Synechococcus elongatus PCC 11801: one gene and its partner. The protein of the gene in region 2 interacts with the protein of the main gene of each other region in a pairwise test. Links are inferred from orthologs where the notes say so. Each region holds a gene or a part of one and is shown on either strand. Other genes may lie near its edges.

Region 1 (7,216 bases), 320 kb from region 2 along the record:
TTAGGAGTCTCTTGCTTGCGTCCTAGCAGGTTGAAGCTGCCGCGATAGTTCGCCTTCGGCTCAATTGGAATCCAGATTTGAGCCCCGCGATCGCTTTTTTCCAGTTCAAAATCAGCGATCACTTCATTGCCACTGGCGCCAAAGGAATTGGCGTGGACGAAAGGCGAGTGCGCCACATCCATGCCGTTTTCCGTGACGCGCCGATAGTCCGCTGCCCAGTCGAACTGACCTTGGACAACCCGCCAGCCAGGTTGTTCATACTCCGGCAGTTCCCAGAGGGGCGTTTGGCCAGCCCGATCGCGATCGCCCGTGAATACCCAGATCAAGCCGTAGCGCTCTTGCACCGGATAGGTCGCCACTTTGGCAGCTTGAGGAATTCGCGCCTCAGCTTGCTGAGAAGGAATGTGGACACAATGACCGTCGGGTGCGAATTGCCAGCCGTGATAGGGACAGGCGATCGCGTTGTCCTTGACTTGCCCACAGGCCAGCGAGGCCCCCCGGTGGGGGCAGCGATCGTCCAGTGCCACAACTTGCCCGCCAGCAGTGCGATAAATCACCAGCTGTCGATCGAGCAGAGACGCTGCGATCGGCGTTGTACCTACTAAGTCAGTACTGGCTGCAACGGCATACCAGTGATTCGGCAGCAGCGTGACATCTAATAAATTAGCCATGACTGAAATGCCAGACGCTCAACAGAAGACTGGCGCAGAACAGCACTTCGCCACCATTACTGGCCAGCACCCCCACCAGCCGAATCGGGATGGCACCGGTCACGAGCATGGCGATCGCACCCGCTTGCAACCAAGGCCATTGCCGCTCGCGATCGAAAAGAATGCCCAGCCCCAGCAAAATCAGCGTGGTCAGAATGACTGGAATTTCAGGATTGAAGCGCACATCCTTATAGCGCAGCGTGCCGCCGAAGTTGACGGGCGCGAGATCCAAGCCGCGGTAGCGCGTCCAGAGGTCAATGCCAATCAGACTGGCCGTCAGGGCGATCGCCAGCCACATCGCCGTGGATGTTTCCGCCCAAGCAAAACCCGCTCGTAGGGCCACCTGCCAACCGGCAATGATCAAAAGCGGCGAGCCAAGGATGTGCAGTAGATAGCGCCACTTAGCGAGACCTGCGAGGCGATCGCCTTCCCCAATCCAGCGGCCAGCCGCCACGATCGCGTTGTCATAAACCAGCCCGAGCGCCACAAACGCGAGGATGGCCGTGTCCCAACCCGGCGATCGCCAACTGAGCAGCAGCGCACCGACCAGTAGCAGGCTGTGCAAAACGCTGTAGCCGACAAATACAACAGTCGCCATAGGCTGGGGTTTGGAAGACAGCAAAAACTTCCCAGACTTTAGCGCCCACTCTGGCGATCGCGGTAGAGGTACTCCCAGTGCATCGCGATCGTCAAGTTATCACCAGCCGCCCACTTGCTGGATTCTGGTCTCAAACAGGGGCAATCACCAGTCTCAAGCGAGAAAAATATCCGCAACTGCGATCGGGCTAGGACTGCCCCTCTGGTTCTTCGGCCCCAGTTACCTCAGATGCAGCAATAAACGCAAACTCAGGCAGCATGCCTCGCACATTGAAAACAGTCGCTAAAAAGCGAATCGGTAGCTCAATCAGCATTTCAGGACCGTGGGGAATATCACTTTGAAAAGTGAGCGCATCTCCCGCTTGCAGCAAGTAAGATCTATCGCCGTGGCGATACTGCATTTTTCCTTCGAGAACATAAATTGATTCAAAGCCGGGATGTTCAAAAGCGGCAAACGGCTCCGACCCTTCATGAAGGGTAATTAAGAAGGACTCAAAGCAAAATTGCGTACTGGGATCACTAGCTAATAGCTGATAAGTGTGGCCGTTGCGAGTTCCCCGTCGAACCACCTCTTTGGCAGTACCGCTGGGAACCAAAAAGACTTTCTCTGTCGAGACTTCGTAGCCCTTAAACAGCGCACTGAGCGAAATTCCTAGAACAGATACTAATTTTTCTAGGGTTTCTAAACTCGCTGATGTTTGTGCGTTTTCAATTTTCGACAGCATGCCACGCGAGATTCCAGCCTTCTGAGAGACTTCTGCAATCGTTAATCCATGGCGCTGACGCAATTCGCGAATGGTATTTCCCAAGTAGCGACAAAGGGCATTATTACCCCCTATTGGACCGCTTGAAGCTCCCAAATCAGCGTCCGCCGACCTCATCCCAGACCTCAGATAACAAAGAGATTCTTATAACTGTAAACCGGAATATGTAACCACTGAACACATTTTAGAAGAGATGATCTAAATTTCAGAGAATCAGCGGCTACAGTTCCACCATCAAGAAACAAAGTTTCTTTATTTTAACCAAAAAATCATGATCAACGTGCAGGAAAAAGAACACTAAGAACGGACTTTCAAGATGATTTCGTGAATCATTTTGTGATGTTCAGCATGCTTCATCGCCAGACCCAGCATCCGATCGCTGAACGCAAGGAACTCACTCCTTCTCATCGATCCATTCATTAGCCCTAGCATAAGCACTCAAGACCAGCACACAGCAATGCGCAATTGCTTCACTAATCACTATTCCACTCAGGAGAAACTTCTTTTCCTGCAGCTATCAAATTGTGAGCTGAGACAGGCTCAATTCGATAAGAACAATGGCTGGACGGAGGGATTGAATACTGTTTTAGAGAGCATCCAGCCAGGTGACTCTGAAGGAGACTCTAGGCACCGCCTAGCCAACGGCGGACTGTGGCAGGGCGCACACCAGCCTGTTGGCTCAAGCGCTGCCGAATCAAAATCTGGAGCTGCTCACGAACTTGAATGAGTTGCGTCTCTTGTTCTGCTCTGCGCTCTTGCTCTTCTTGCAGCAGTGATTCCAGCGCGGTCAAGTTGTCGTGGAGTTGCTGGATGGTTTGCTCGCGCACCTGCAGATTACTAATGAGCTCCCGATTCTGCTCATCTAAACGGCTGGCTTGGCTGGTCAGACTACCTTGCTGTACTTGCAGTTGCTGAAGGGTCTGGGCCAGCTGATCGCGATCGGTTTGCGCGAGTTCCATCGCTTCCAAGATTTGTTCGCGCTCTTCCAGTAGCTCTTGAAAATCCTGCGATCGCTGATCAGCTTGGGCTTCAAGGGTCTGTAAAGCCGTGGTGAGCTGGGCAATTTGGCGATCGCGATCGCTAACTTGAGTGAGTAAATCTTGTTTCTCTTGAACTAACCCTAAGAGAGTGTTTTCTTGGTCTTTAACCTGCTGCTGCAGTTGACTTACTAAGCGTTCAAGTTGCTGATTGTTTTGGGTCAGGATTGCATTCTCAGCCCGCAGTCGACCGACTTGTCGAAGATCTTCGGGAGCTTCTTCAAGTTTCCGCTCCAAGTCTTGAAGTTGCTGACGGAGCTGAATCAAGGTGCGATCGGGATTCAAGACATCCCTGACCCAACTGCGGACGGCAGCCACGCCCAAAACAGCAGCACCGCCAAAGGTGATGACCTCAAGGGTGCCAGTCAGGACAGCTTGGGTAAGAGCGTAGTTCATAGCAAAGCAACAGAAGCGATCGCAGCCTAGCGCAGGTTCCAGAAGAAACCCAAGTGCATCCTGAACATCACTGATCCCTCTAGAGTTGCAAAGGGGCCACACCTAGAAAATCAATTCCTTCAGGACTGATCTGGAACTGACAGGGATAGACTTCAAGTCCTGCTGCTACGCCAGTCCGCAACAGTTGGCCATAGACCGGATCAGCGCTGTCACCCGGTGCAAAGGCGGTGCAATCACCGCGATTGATGAAGTAGAGCATCACCGCTCGCGCTTCCGGTAGCAGGGCTGTCAGCTCTCGGAGATGCTTTTGGCCACGGGTCGTAACGGTATCGGGGAAAAGCGCTAGACGGCCATCTGTCCAGGTCGTGTTTTTGACCTCGACGTAGATGGGGCGATCGCCTTCTAGTCGAAAGTCCACCCGACTGTTTTCACCGTAGGGAACCTCCCGCTGGACTGTGCCGTAGTCACCTAGAGCGGTTAGATAATGCTGCTCCAACAGGGCTTGAACCACACGATTGGGCAAGCCGGTGTTGACGCCTACCCAAGTCGGTTCGTTGTCCGTTACCTCAATCAGCTCCCAGGTGTAGGCCAGCTTGCGCTTAGGGTTATCCGATTTCGAGACGTAGACAGGATTACCGATCTGGCAGATACCTGTCATTGGACCTGTGTTGGGACAGTGAGCAGTAATCGTCTCACCACTGTCGAGTTCAATATCGGCAAAAAAGCGTTTGTAGCGCTGGAGCAGGCGCCCCCGCAACAGAGGGGGATAGGTGTAGAGCCGCTGAGGCATGGGGGCGTCGTAGACTGTTCAGGCCGTCATCCATTCTTTCGCATCCTGTGCCAGACGCTCCTAAACCGGCCCGATCGCTTGCTGGCATTGCTGGCATCGTTGCTGTGGCCACCCTGCTCAGCAAAGTTTTTGGACTGGTCCGGCAACAGGCGATCGCGGCCGCCTTTGGGGTTGGGCCAGCCTTCGATGCCTACAACTATGCCTACGTCATTCCGGGCTTCCTGCTCATTCTATTGGGGGGGATTAACGGTCCTTTTCACAGTGCGATGGTCAGTGTTCTTGCCAAGCGCGATCGCCGCGACAGTGGCCCCTTGGTCGAAACGATTACGACCCTTGTTGGCATCAGTCTGCTGATCGTCACCGTGCTGCTGGTGATCTTTGCTGATCCGCTGATCGGTTTGGTTGCACCGGGTCTGGACCTAACGCCGACCGGTCAAGAAACAAGGGCGATCGCGGTTCTTCAGCTGCGGATCATGGCACCGATGGCCTTGCTCGCAGGGTTGATTGGCATTGGCTTTGGCGTGCTCAACGCCGCTGATACCTACTGGCTACCCTCAGTCAGCCCGCTCTTTTCCAGCTTGGCTGTGATTGGTGGCGTCGGGGTGTTGTGGTGGCAAGTCGGCAGCCAAATCACCAGTCCCCAACTCGCAATTCTGGGCGGCATTGTGTTGGCAGGTAGCACGCTGCTAGGCGCGATCCTGCAATGGGTGATTCAACTGCCCGCCCAGTTTCGTCATGGCCTCGCCGGACTGCGATTGCGCTTTGAATGGCAACGTCCCGAGGTACAAGCAGTCCTGAAAATTCTCGGCCCTGCCACTTTTTCTTCAGGCATGCTGCAGATCAACGTCTACACCGATCTGTTCTTTGCCTCCTTCATTCCCCAAGCCGCCGCCGGTTTAGGCTATGCCGGTCTACTGGTGCAAACTCCCCTCGGCATTCTCTCGAATGTCATTTTGGTACCGTTGTTGCCGGTGCTCTCTCGTCTAGCAGAGCCGGAGCAATGGCCAGAACTGAAGCAGCGGATCCGTCAGGGCTTATTTTTGACTGCGCTGTTGATGCTGCCCCTCGGAGCTTTGATGGCAGCACTAGCTTTCCCAATCGTGCAGTTGGTCTACGAGCGCGGCGCCTTTCAAACTGAAGCAACTGATCTGGTGGCTTCGCTGCTGGTGGCCTACAGCATCGGTATGTTTGTCTACCTCGGGCGCGATGTCCTAGTGCGGGTTTTCTATGCCCTAGGCGATGGTCAGACTCCATTCCGCATCAGCATCTTCAATATCTTCCTCAATGCCCTGTTCGACTGGCTGCTGCTCAAACCCTTTGGCGCACCCGGTTTAGTCTTGGCCACCGTAGGCGTCAACCTTGTCTCTCTTATTGCCCTGCTCTGGATTTTGCATCGTCGACTGAAAGGATTGCCTCTCCTGCCATGGGGGAGCTGGATTGCGCTACTCAGTGCTTGGAGCTTTGGCTGTGGGGTCTTGGCCTACGGTGCTCAACTGGGGCTCGATCGCCTCTGGCCCGCGCAGAATCTGATCCTGCTGATTGTGAAACTGGCGATCGCGAGTGGCGTGGGTTTACTGGCTTTTGCTCTGCCGGTCAGTCGTTTGCCTCTACCAGAAGTTCAGCAACTGCGCGATCGCCTGCTCCGTCGTCGGCAGCCAGTGGATTCCTAACAGCGCCGCCACCTTATTTGGCGGGACCAGAACCAGAGGTTTTACGTTTGCGGGGCGATCGCGTTGTTTTCGCTTTCGACGCTGTGGCGGCGGGTTTACGCTGACGGGTTGGAGTTGATTTGGGCGCAGTGGCTGGCTCGGGCTCTTCCACAAACGGCCCAGCAGCATCGAGTACTGCTTGGTTTTGAGCCACATACTCTTCCAGAATCGCCAGCACCAAGCCACTGAGATCGGGCTTGCCCTTGTGCTGGCCACTGTTGTGATAGAAACCCTTAATCAACGCCAACTGCTTCAATTGCTGGCGTAAATCTTCCTCAACGCGGACACCAAAAATTTTTTTTGCCATGGTTCGTTCATGTGCTGTGCAGCAAAGAAAAACAACGGAAAAGAGAAGGCGGCCCCCAGACTTCGGTTCAAGGAGCCGCCCACCGCTAATCACTAGATTGAATCGATGACCTTGGCGTTAGGCCGGCACGCGCTCGTGTTCGCGAATCGCAGCGGGAGGCCGTCTGACAATACTGTGCAGACTATGATGTTCAGCTTTGAAAGCTTGAATGAGATGGTGGCAGGCGACTTCGGGCTGAGTGTGGTCGCCGCAAGTAAAGACATCCACCGCTGCATAGCCATTTTCGGGCCAGGTGTGGATGGAGATATGGGATTCAGCCAGCAGTGCTAGAGCTGTCACGCCCTGAGGTTCAAACTCATGGCAGACCTGATTGAGGAGAGTCGCTCCGGCAGCGATCGCGGCTTCACGAATCGAACGATCTACGTAAGCAGCATCATTGAGCAGTTCACCGGCACAGCCGTAGATCTCAAGGATGCAGTGCCGTCCAACACCGAGTGCAGGAGGATCAGCCAAGAGGGGATTGAGGGAGACGGTCATGGTTCTCCGTTAAACAAAGACAACCTGTTAAACAGGTATAACTTGTTCTCTGTATTTTTAGCAAGCGATCGCGCCAAATTCGTGTGGGACTGCGGGAAGTCGCCAATTCTTGAGCATGGCGATCGCGCAGTTAGAGAACCGCAAGCAGCAACCTGAGTCAGCAGGCAAAGACTGACGCTGCTTGAGTTGTACGCGTTTTACAAAATATCAGGCAATGAGCCACTGTTGAATATCACTACTGCCTGCAGTAGCTCAATTTCGATTCAGTGCAACCTAGCCTTCTTCGTATTCTGGCTGACGTTGGTGCTGGGGCAGCTGCAGTTCAGGACTGTTATCTGGCTCGGCCCATGCGTCCCCAAACGGATCATC
Region 2 (7,367 bases):
GATCGCCGCTACACTGCCCACGCTGATGCTGAGTTTCTCTACAACGGTCCGACTCCGCATCCGCAATACCCATTGCCTCCATTACAGGCAGGCGCATCGCCAGTTCTGATCACGCGAGCCTGCGTGGAGCAGTTGGCCACGCCACTCGTCTTGATCGATGCAGGACTGGTGCAGCCATTGCCAGTTCCAGCCATTCGCCTCGCTAGTCAACCGGCACGCTGCCTCAGTACTGGCCAGGCCTTACCGATCGCAGTCGCAGAACAACTTTTCCAGCAAGGACAGGCCCAAGGGGCGGCGATCGCGGCTCAACATCCCGATCGCTGGTTGGTTCTGGGTGAATGTGTGGTTGGCGGCACCAGCACAGCCCTAGCCCTGCTATTGGCATTGGGCGTGGAAGCAGCCGGCTGCGTCAGTAGCAGCCATCCCACCTGTAACCACACCCAGAAGTTAGCGATTGTTCAACAAGGACTCGCGGTAATTTCCGATCGCACTCAGCGATCGCCCTTGGCACTCGCAGCAGCGATCGCCGATCCGATGTTGATTGCGGCAGCGGGATTGGCCATGGCGGCTAGTCAAACGATGCCGATTCTGTTGGCGGGTGGCACTCAAATGCTGGCAGCCTACGCACTGATGGCCGCGATCGCTCGCACTGGCGTGGCATGGCAACCGGATCGGATTGCCGTCGGGACGACCCGTTGGGTAATGGCTGATCGCAGTGCCCAGGTGGCTCAATTAGGGCCCGCGATCGCTGCACAACTGGGCTCAGAACCATTGCTGCTATCCACACAGCTGGATTTCAGCCAATCGCGCCATGCGCAATTGCGCGTCTACGAGCAGGGCTTTGTTAAAGAAGGGGTTGCTGCGGGAGGCATGGCGATCGCCGCCAGTTTGACCTGCGGTGCCACTGTCGAAACCCTACGAGCATGGGTGGATGATTTGGGCGATCGCGCGATCGCAGCTAGCGGTATTGCAAGTGCGGCGACTGATTGAGGACTTGTTCTTCCAAGGCAGCAATCCGGCCATAGGCGGCTGTGAGCTGGGCATGCAGCCGTTGAACTTGCAGATCGGCCTCTGCAGTGGACTCTGGCGTTGCAACTGCGACTGAGAAGGCGGGCTGCTGCTGAAGCACATATTGATGCAGCTCACACAAGACCAACCACTGGCGATCGAGTTGAGCTTGGAGTTCGCGAATTTGAGATTCCAGGTCGGTCATATGGGCAGGGGCAATGGCACTTCGGCCATCTTAAAAATCGGAATCAAGGCAGGCAGCGTTGATCCCAAAGACTTAACTTTCGGGGGCGCTGTAGCATGACCGAGGGATTTGCCTGAGCCGATCGGATGTTTTTGAGTCGTCGCCGTTTTCTGCAAGCGAGTGCGGGGTTGCCAGCGCTGGCACTGACTGGCTGCCGCTCGGCTGACTTGCAGTTGGCACTGCCAGGCAACACAATTCCCGCGCCGATTCTGCGGCGATTTCAAGATCGCACTCGTCTGACAGTGCAGCTCGATCGCTGGTCTGGCTTGGCGGAGAGTAGCCGTCGCTTGCTGAACGATGACCCCACGCAACTGCCGAATCTGGTCGGCATTGGGGATGGCTGGCTGCAACAAGCGATCGCCTCAGGACGACTCGCACCTTTCAACCCCAATCACTGGCGGCATTGGACGGCTCTCCCCCAACGCTGGCGACAACAACTTCGCCGCGATCGCCAGGGTTTTCTCAGTGATGCAGGTGAGATTTGGGCAGCGCCCTACCGCTGGGGCACAACGATGATTGCCTTTCGCCGCGATCGCCTGACCAGTCCGCTCCAAGACTGGACCGATCTCTGGCGTCCAGAGCTGCGAGGGCAACTGATTCTGCCGGACGATCCGCGAGAGGTGATTGGTCTCACCTTGAAGCGCTTGGGCTGGAGCTACAACCAACCCAACTTGGCTGAGATTCCCGACCTTGAGCCGCTGTTGAAGTCACTCCACCAACAGGTCAAGCTCTACAGTTCTCGGAATTATTTACAGCCACTGCTGCTGGGTGATGCCTTAGCTGCCGTGGGCTGGTCGGCAGATATTTTGGCAGCACTGCGCCGTGACTCTCGCCTGTCTGCAGTGGTGCCACGATCCGGGACGTCCATTTGGCTTGATCTCTGGGTACAACCACAGAAACGGGTGAGTGAAGCCTTGAGCGATCGCTGGATTGACTTTGGTTGGTCGCCCGCGATCGCCCCACAATTTGCAGCCCTTGGGCTGGCAGCTTCACCGGCTGTGTTGACTGCTGCAGCCATTGCCCCAGCCAAGGCAGCCCCCCTCCAGATCCCGCCAAAGGCCATCTTGGAGAAAAGTGAGCTGATCTTGCCCCTACCGGAAACAGTGCGCGATCGCTATCTCGAACTTTGGCAAACGATTCGCCGAGCTTGAAGCAGCCTGATCAGCGATCGCGATGCAGGAATGGTTTCGCCTGAGCACCGCTGTAGGTGGCGGCAATTTGCCCATCGCCGCTGAGGACGTACTTGTAGGTCACCAGTCCTTCCAGACCAACGGGACCACGGGGCGGTAGTTTTTGGGTACTGATCCCCACTTCCGCACCGAAGCCATAGCGGAAGCCATCGGCAAAGCGGGTCGAGCAGTTGTGATAGACGCCGGCACTATCGACTTGGCTAAGAAACTGCGTGGCAGCAGCGGGATCTTCCGTAGCGATCGCATCGGTATGACCGGAGCCGTATTCATTGATGTGGGCGATCGCGGCTTCAAGGGTCGGCACAATCCGCACGGCCAGAATCAGGTCGCTGTATTCAGTGCGCCAATCTTCTTCCGTCGCGGCTGCCATCGGCACGATCGCCTGAGCCGCTGCATCCCCGCGCAAACTGACACCTTTTGCTTGTAGTGCTTCCGCGACTACTGGCAGAAAACTGGGTGCGATCGCCTCGTGAATCAACAGCGTCTCGATCGCGTTGCAGGCCGCCGGATATTGGGTCTTGGCATCAACGGCAATCGTCACGGTTTTATCAATCGCAGCCGCCTGATCGACGTAAAGATGGCAGATACCGTCAGCGTGACCAATCACCGGAATTCGGGTGTTGTCCTGCACAAAGCGAACAAAGCTATTGGAGCCACGCGGAATGATCAAATCGACATAGCGATCGAGCTTGAGCAGCGCCAGCGTTTCTTCGCGGCTAGTCAGCAAGCGAATTGCATCAACCGGGGCTTGTTGTTCAGCCAGCGCCTGGGCGATCGCCGCCACGATCGCTTGGCAAGACCGAATCGCTTCGCGGCCGCCCTTGAGGATCGCGCCATTACCCGACTTGATCGCGAGTGAAGCAATCTGGATCACCGCATCGGGACGGGCTTCGAAGATAACGCCCAACACGCCCACCGGACAGGTCAGCCGCTGCAGGATCAGACCTTCATCCAACTCGCGATCGATCTGGATCTGACCCAGCGGGTCTGGCAGTTTAGCGAGATCGCGGACACCGGCGATCGCCGCCGCTAGTTTGTCGGCATCCAATTTCAAACGGGCATAGAGTGCCGGTGCAATGCCCTCTGCGATCGCCGCTTCGCAGTCCGCCTGATTGGCCGCCAGAATCGTTTCTGCTTCCGCCATCAGTTTGGAAGCGATCGCCTCCAGCAAAGCTTGCCGTGCGGGGCCACTCCACTGCGCGAGCTGACGCGCCGCGGCACGAGTGGCTTGGGCTTGAACTTCAAGATCGGCAGACAGAGTAGCCACAGCAAATTAGGGACGGGCAACAAAAAACTGAAGGAGGGCTTTTAGGTGATCGGAATTAACCCCAGCCTGATCCTTGCTCCAGCCTATCTGGAAACTTCGCCGGACTTCAAACCGCGATCGCTATCCCCAACGCTGGATCTAGCGACACTTCGACAGAGGTTCCACTTCGATTTCTTCGACGCGACCGTTGTCAAAGTCGACTTCCACACAAGTGCCGACAACAAGATTTCCTTCCAACTCCGTCTGGTCAGTCACGGTCACGGCGCGATCGCCAATCGTCCAAGTTCCGACTGTCCCACTGGGGCGCTGCTGAATAATGCCGTAGAAGTCCTCCTTGGCTTGGGCAGGTAAGGACAGCAAACTTAGGCTGGCGATCGCCAGCCACAATAGCGGTTTCATGGGTCGCGCACCGACGAGGAGTTTTGACAAGTCCAGTATCGATCGCACCTGATCGACGCTAGTTCCTAGTACTGAAGGTGCGATGCAATCGCCAATTCCATAGAGAAGACGCGTCAACAAGCGCTGACATCGCAAATCATCAGCCTAGAATAAGGGGGCTAAGTACAAATACCTGAGGTCGGCAGTCGCTATGACGGCAAGTGGTGAATTTCCCGTCAACAGTGCGCTTTCTGAGCGTGAGCTCCAGATCGTAGATCTCGTGGCGGCTGGGCTGACGAATCAGGAAATTGCCACCCAGCTCGATATCAGCAAGCGAACGGTAGACAACCACATCAGCAACATCCTCACCAAAACTGGCACGGACAACCGAGTCGCCTTGGTCCGTTGGGCCTTGCAGTGGGGCAAGGTCTGCCTCGATCAAGTCAACTGCTGCGTCCTGCCCAATCGCGATGCGGCGGCTTCCTAAGCTGCGATCGCTCCATCCTTATCCTGATTTTGACTTCCGAGACGTTCCCTTTTCAGACCATGCTGGAAAGGGTTCCTCTTTGGAACGCGCCCCCACCCGATTTCCCAAGAACGATGGCTAGCTTGCAAGCGCTGCGCGGCACCCGCGACATTTTGCCCTCCGAAAGTCAGATTTGGCAGTGGCTAGAGCAAACCGCCCGCCAGATTTTGAGCCAAGCGGCAGTGCAAGAAATTCGCACGCCCATCTTTGAACAGACATCCTTGTTTGAGCGCGGCATCGGCGAAGCCACGGATGTCGTCGGCAAGGAAATGTATAGTTTCCGCGATCGCGGCGATCGCTCCTTGACCCTGCGGCCGGAAGGTACGGCGGGCACGGTGCGGGCTTACATCGAGCATGGTCTGGCCAGCCAAGGTGGCGTGCAGCGGCTGTGGTATTGCGGTCCGATGTTCCGCTACGAACGTCCGCAAGCTGGTCGTCAACGCCAGTTTCATCAACTGGGCTTGGAACTACTGGGTACAGCTGATGCGCGGGCTGATGCCGAAGCGATAGCCTTGGCGACACAAATCCTGCAAGCCTTGGGACTGAAAAACCTGCGGCTTGATCTCAACTCCGTGGGTGATGCCAGCGATCGCGCGACTTATCGCCAAGCGTTAGTTGATTACTTGACGCCCTACGCGGCAGATCTCGATCCGGACTCCCGCGATCGCCTTGAGCGCAACCCACTGCGGATTCTCGACAGCAAAGACGAACGGACACAGGCGATCGTGGCGGATGCGCCCAGCCTGCAGCAATATCTCAGCGAGCGATCGCGGCAGTTGTTTGAGCAGGTGCAGCAACTCCTGACGAATTTAGGGATTGACTATCGGCTGGAACCCAAGCTGGTGCGGGGCTTGGACTACTACACCCACACAGCTTTTGAAATCATTTCCTCTGATCTGGGAGCACAGGCGACAGTCTGTGGCGGTGGTCGCTACGACGGCTTGGTATCACAACTCGGTGGCCCCGAAACCCCTGCGGTTGGCTGGGCGATGGGGCTGGAACGCCTGATCCTGCTGCTGCAACAAAATCAAAAAGTACCGCCGACGAGCTTGGATTTCTACCTCGTGTCGCGGGGAGCGATCGCGGAAGCTCAGGCATTAGTTCTGGCACAGCGACTGCGGCTGGCAGGCTTTAGCGTCGAACTCGACCTTAGCGGCAGTGCCTTTGGCAAGCAGTTCAAACGGGCGGATCGCAGTGGCGCGATCGCTTGCTTGGTTTTGGGGGATGCGGAAGCGGAACAGGGTCAAGTCAACCTCAAATGGTTGCAGTCAGGCGAGCAACAAGTCGTGAACCAAGCAGAACTCTGGAACGATCCAGAAACGTGGCGATCGTGCCTCCAAGCTGCTCGAGCAGTATCGCCGGTTGAGGTCGCGCCCTTATGATGAACGGCAAGCAGGCTGCAGGCTTTGAGCGATCGGCATGGCAGAAGAGCAATGGATATTGCAGCAAGAAGGGGATGATTACCCACTCACGCTGGATTCTGCTGAGTTAGAAATCCTCGAAGGGCGCTATCGGCTTGATCGGCAAGGACTGGAATCCGATCAAATTGTGTCGATTCGCATCGTCTATGTTGATCTAGAAGCCGATCCGCCGCAACGGCGGGTCTATCGTCAGGAACGCGACACCGACGACCAAGGTTGCGTCTGGATTTTTCCCTACACCTACCTCAAGCCGGGCCTCTGGGAGATTCACTGCGGTACTTGCACAGTCAGTTTGCGTGTCTTGCAGCGGGAATCAGGTGCGTTGGAAGCGGACCCTGACTGGCTACAGCCCGAATCTGAAACACCCCAGCTCCGGATTTTGCTGCGTCAAGAACGCCTGTTGCTGCAACCGGGAGAACTGCTGACCCTGAGCGGTGAGGTGCAGGTGATTCCAGCGCTTCCCCAGCGCCATTGGCCCACCCAAGCGGAACTACTGATCACCTTGCAAACCGGCGATCGCCCCGATCAAGTCCGTCCCATGGCCCGCGAGGTCTTAGAACTCGCGACGTTCCCACTGGCTTTTAGCCTGCCCCTTCAGCTACCCCACGACTGGACAGATCACGATTGCCAAGGGACGGTGCAACTGACCTGGCAACAGCAACAGGCGATCGCCCAGTTCACAGTGCTTTGTCCAGAACCAATCGCCGCCATCACCGCCCCTGAGCCAGAACCTGAGCCAATCTCGCTGCCGGACCCCCCTCAGCCGGAGGCCAAACAGCGCAGTAGTCCCGATCTCCCTCAATTCGTCAAACCCACAGCGGGCAAACAACCCTCAGTGCCCCCACCAGAATCCGCCCAGCCAGGCCCCGCAACATCTCTGCCACCGCGCTTAAATCTCACGTTTATCAACCGGTTGCGATCGCTGATTGAAACGGTGCAGGAGGAGCGCCAAGCTCAGTCCTTGGTGACGACCCCAACGCCTGCGCTACCCAGCCCTCAGCAAGAACGCCTTGATCCTCGCTTGGCAGAAGCTGAACTCCCGCCGCCGCTACTGCGTCCCAGCACCGCCATCCCTGTGCCCGAGCTGCAACTGATCGCACTCCCACAAGCGACAGCAACCCATTTAGACGTTCAGATTCGTTTGCCCGCTTCCTCACTGCGCCTGGCCGTGAAATTGTGGCTCTACGATGGCCAAACGCGTCGGCGCGCCAGTCCCCTCTGTCTCGTCACTGATTTTCAGTCGAGCGATCGCCAAGCACTCCAGGCGATAACACAGGTGCTCCTGCCCTTGAACCGCAACCTGTTGCAACTGGAAGCGATCGCCTTTGACTTG

Evidence for each region. Proteins that work in one complex are often made in the same cells at the same time.
Region 1: the proteins of DOP62_RS07340 (region 2) and sfsA interact in binary tests that used the Escherichia coli proteins (3 or more experiments, as listed by UniProt). The link is inferred for Synechococcus elongatus PCC 11801 from one-to-one orthologs.

The regions. Positions count from the first base shown.
Region 1 is NZ_CP030139.2:1,203,189-1,210,404, forward strand. Bases 2,440-5,257 are described here. They hold sfsA (DNA/RNA nuclease SfsA), read right to left. Parts: upstream 4,295-5,257; coding sequence 3,584-4,294; downstream 2,440-3,583. Other genes in these bases: DOP62_RS05765 (hypothetical protein), read right to left, coding at 2,695-3,504; murJ (murein biosynthesis integral membrane protein MurJ), read left to right, coding at 4,342-5,257. Also shown: DOP62_RS05750 (aromatic ring-hydroxylating dioxygenase subunit alpha), read right to left, coding at 1-671; DOP62_RS05755 (hypothetical protein), read right to left, coding at 664-1,308; DOP62_RS05760 (helix-turn-helix domain-containing protein), read right to left, coding at 1,496-2,188; more of murJ, read left to right, coding at 5,258-5,964; DOP62_RS05780 (hypothetical protein), read right to left, coding at 5,978-6,310; speD (adenosylmethionine decarboxylase), read right to left, coding at 6,428-6,847; DOP62_RS05790 (PRC-barrel domain-containing protein), read right to left, coding at 7,121-7,216. UniProt on the Escherichia coli protein: Binds to DNA non-specifically. Could be a regulatory factor involved in maltose metabolism.
Region 2 is NZ_CP030139.2:1,522,056-1,529,422, forward strand. The notes cover bases 1,562-4,530. They hold DOP62_RS07340 (glutamate-5-semialdehyde dehydrogenase), read right to left. Parts: upstream 3,710-4,530; coding sequence 2,414-3,709; downstream 1,562-2,413. Other genes in these bases: DOP62_RS07335 (extracellular solute-binding protein), read left to right, coding at 1,562-2,403; DOP62_RS07345 (DUF5666 domain-containing protein), read right to left, coding at 3,848-4,108; DOP62_RS07350 (helix-turn-helix domain-containing protein), read left to right, coding at 4,299-4,530. In the rest of the region: nicotinate mononucleotide-dependent phosphoribosyltransferase CobT, read left to right, coding at 1-990; DOP62_RS07330 (hypothetical protein), read right to left, coding at 959-1,213; more of DOP62_RS07335, read left to right, coding at 1,339-1,561; more of DOP62_RS07350, read left to right, coding at 4,531-4,574; hisS (histidine--tRNA ligase), read left to right, coding at 4,688-5,995; DOP62_RS07360 (hypothetical protein), read left to right, coding at 6,033-7,367. UniProt on the Escherichia coli protein: Catalyzes the NADPH-dependent reduction of L-glutamate 5-phosphate into L-glutamate 5-semialdehyde and phosphate. The product spontaneously undergoes cyclization to form 1-pyrroline-5-carboxylate.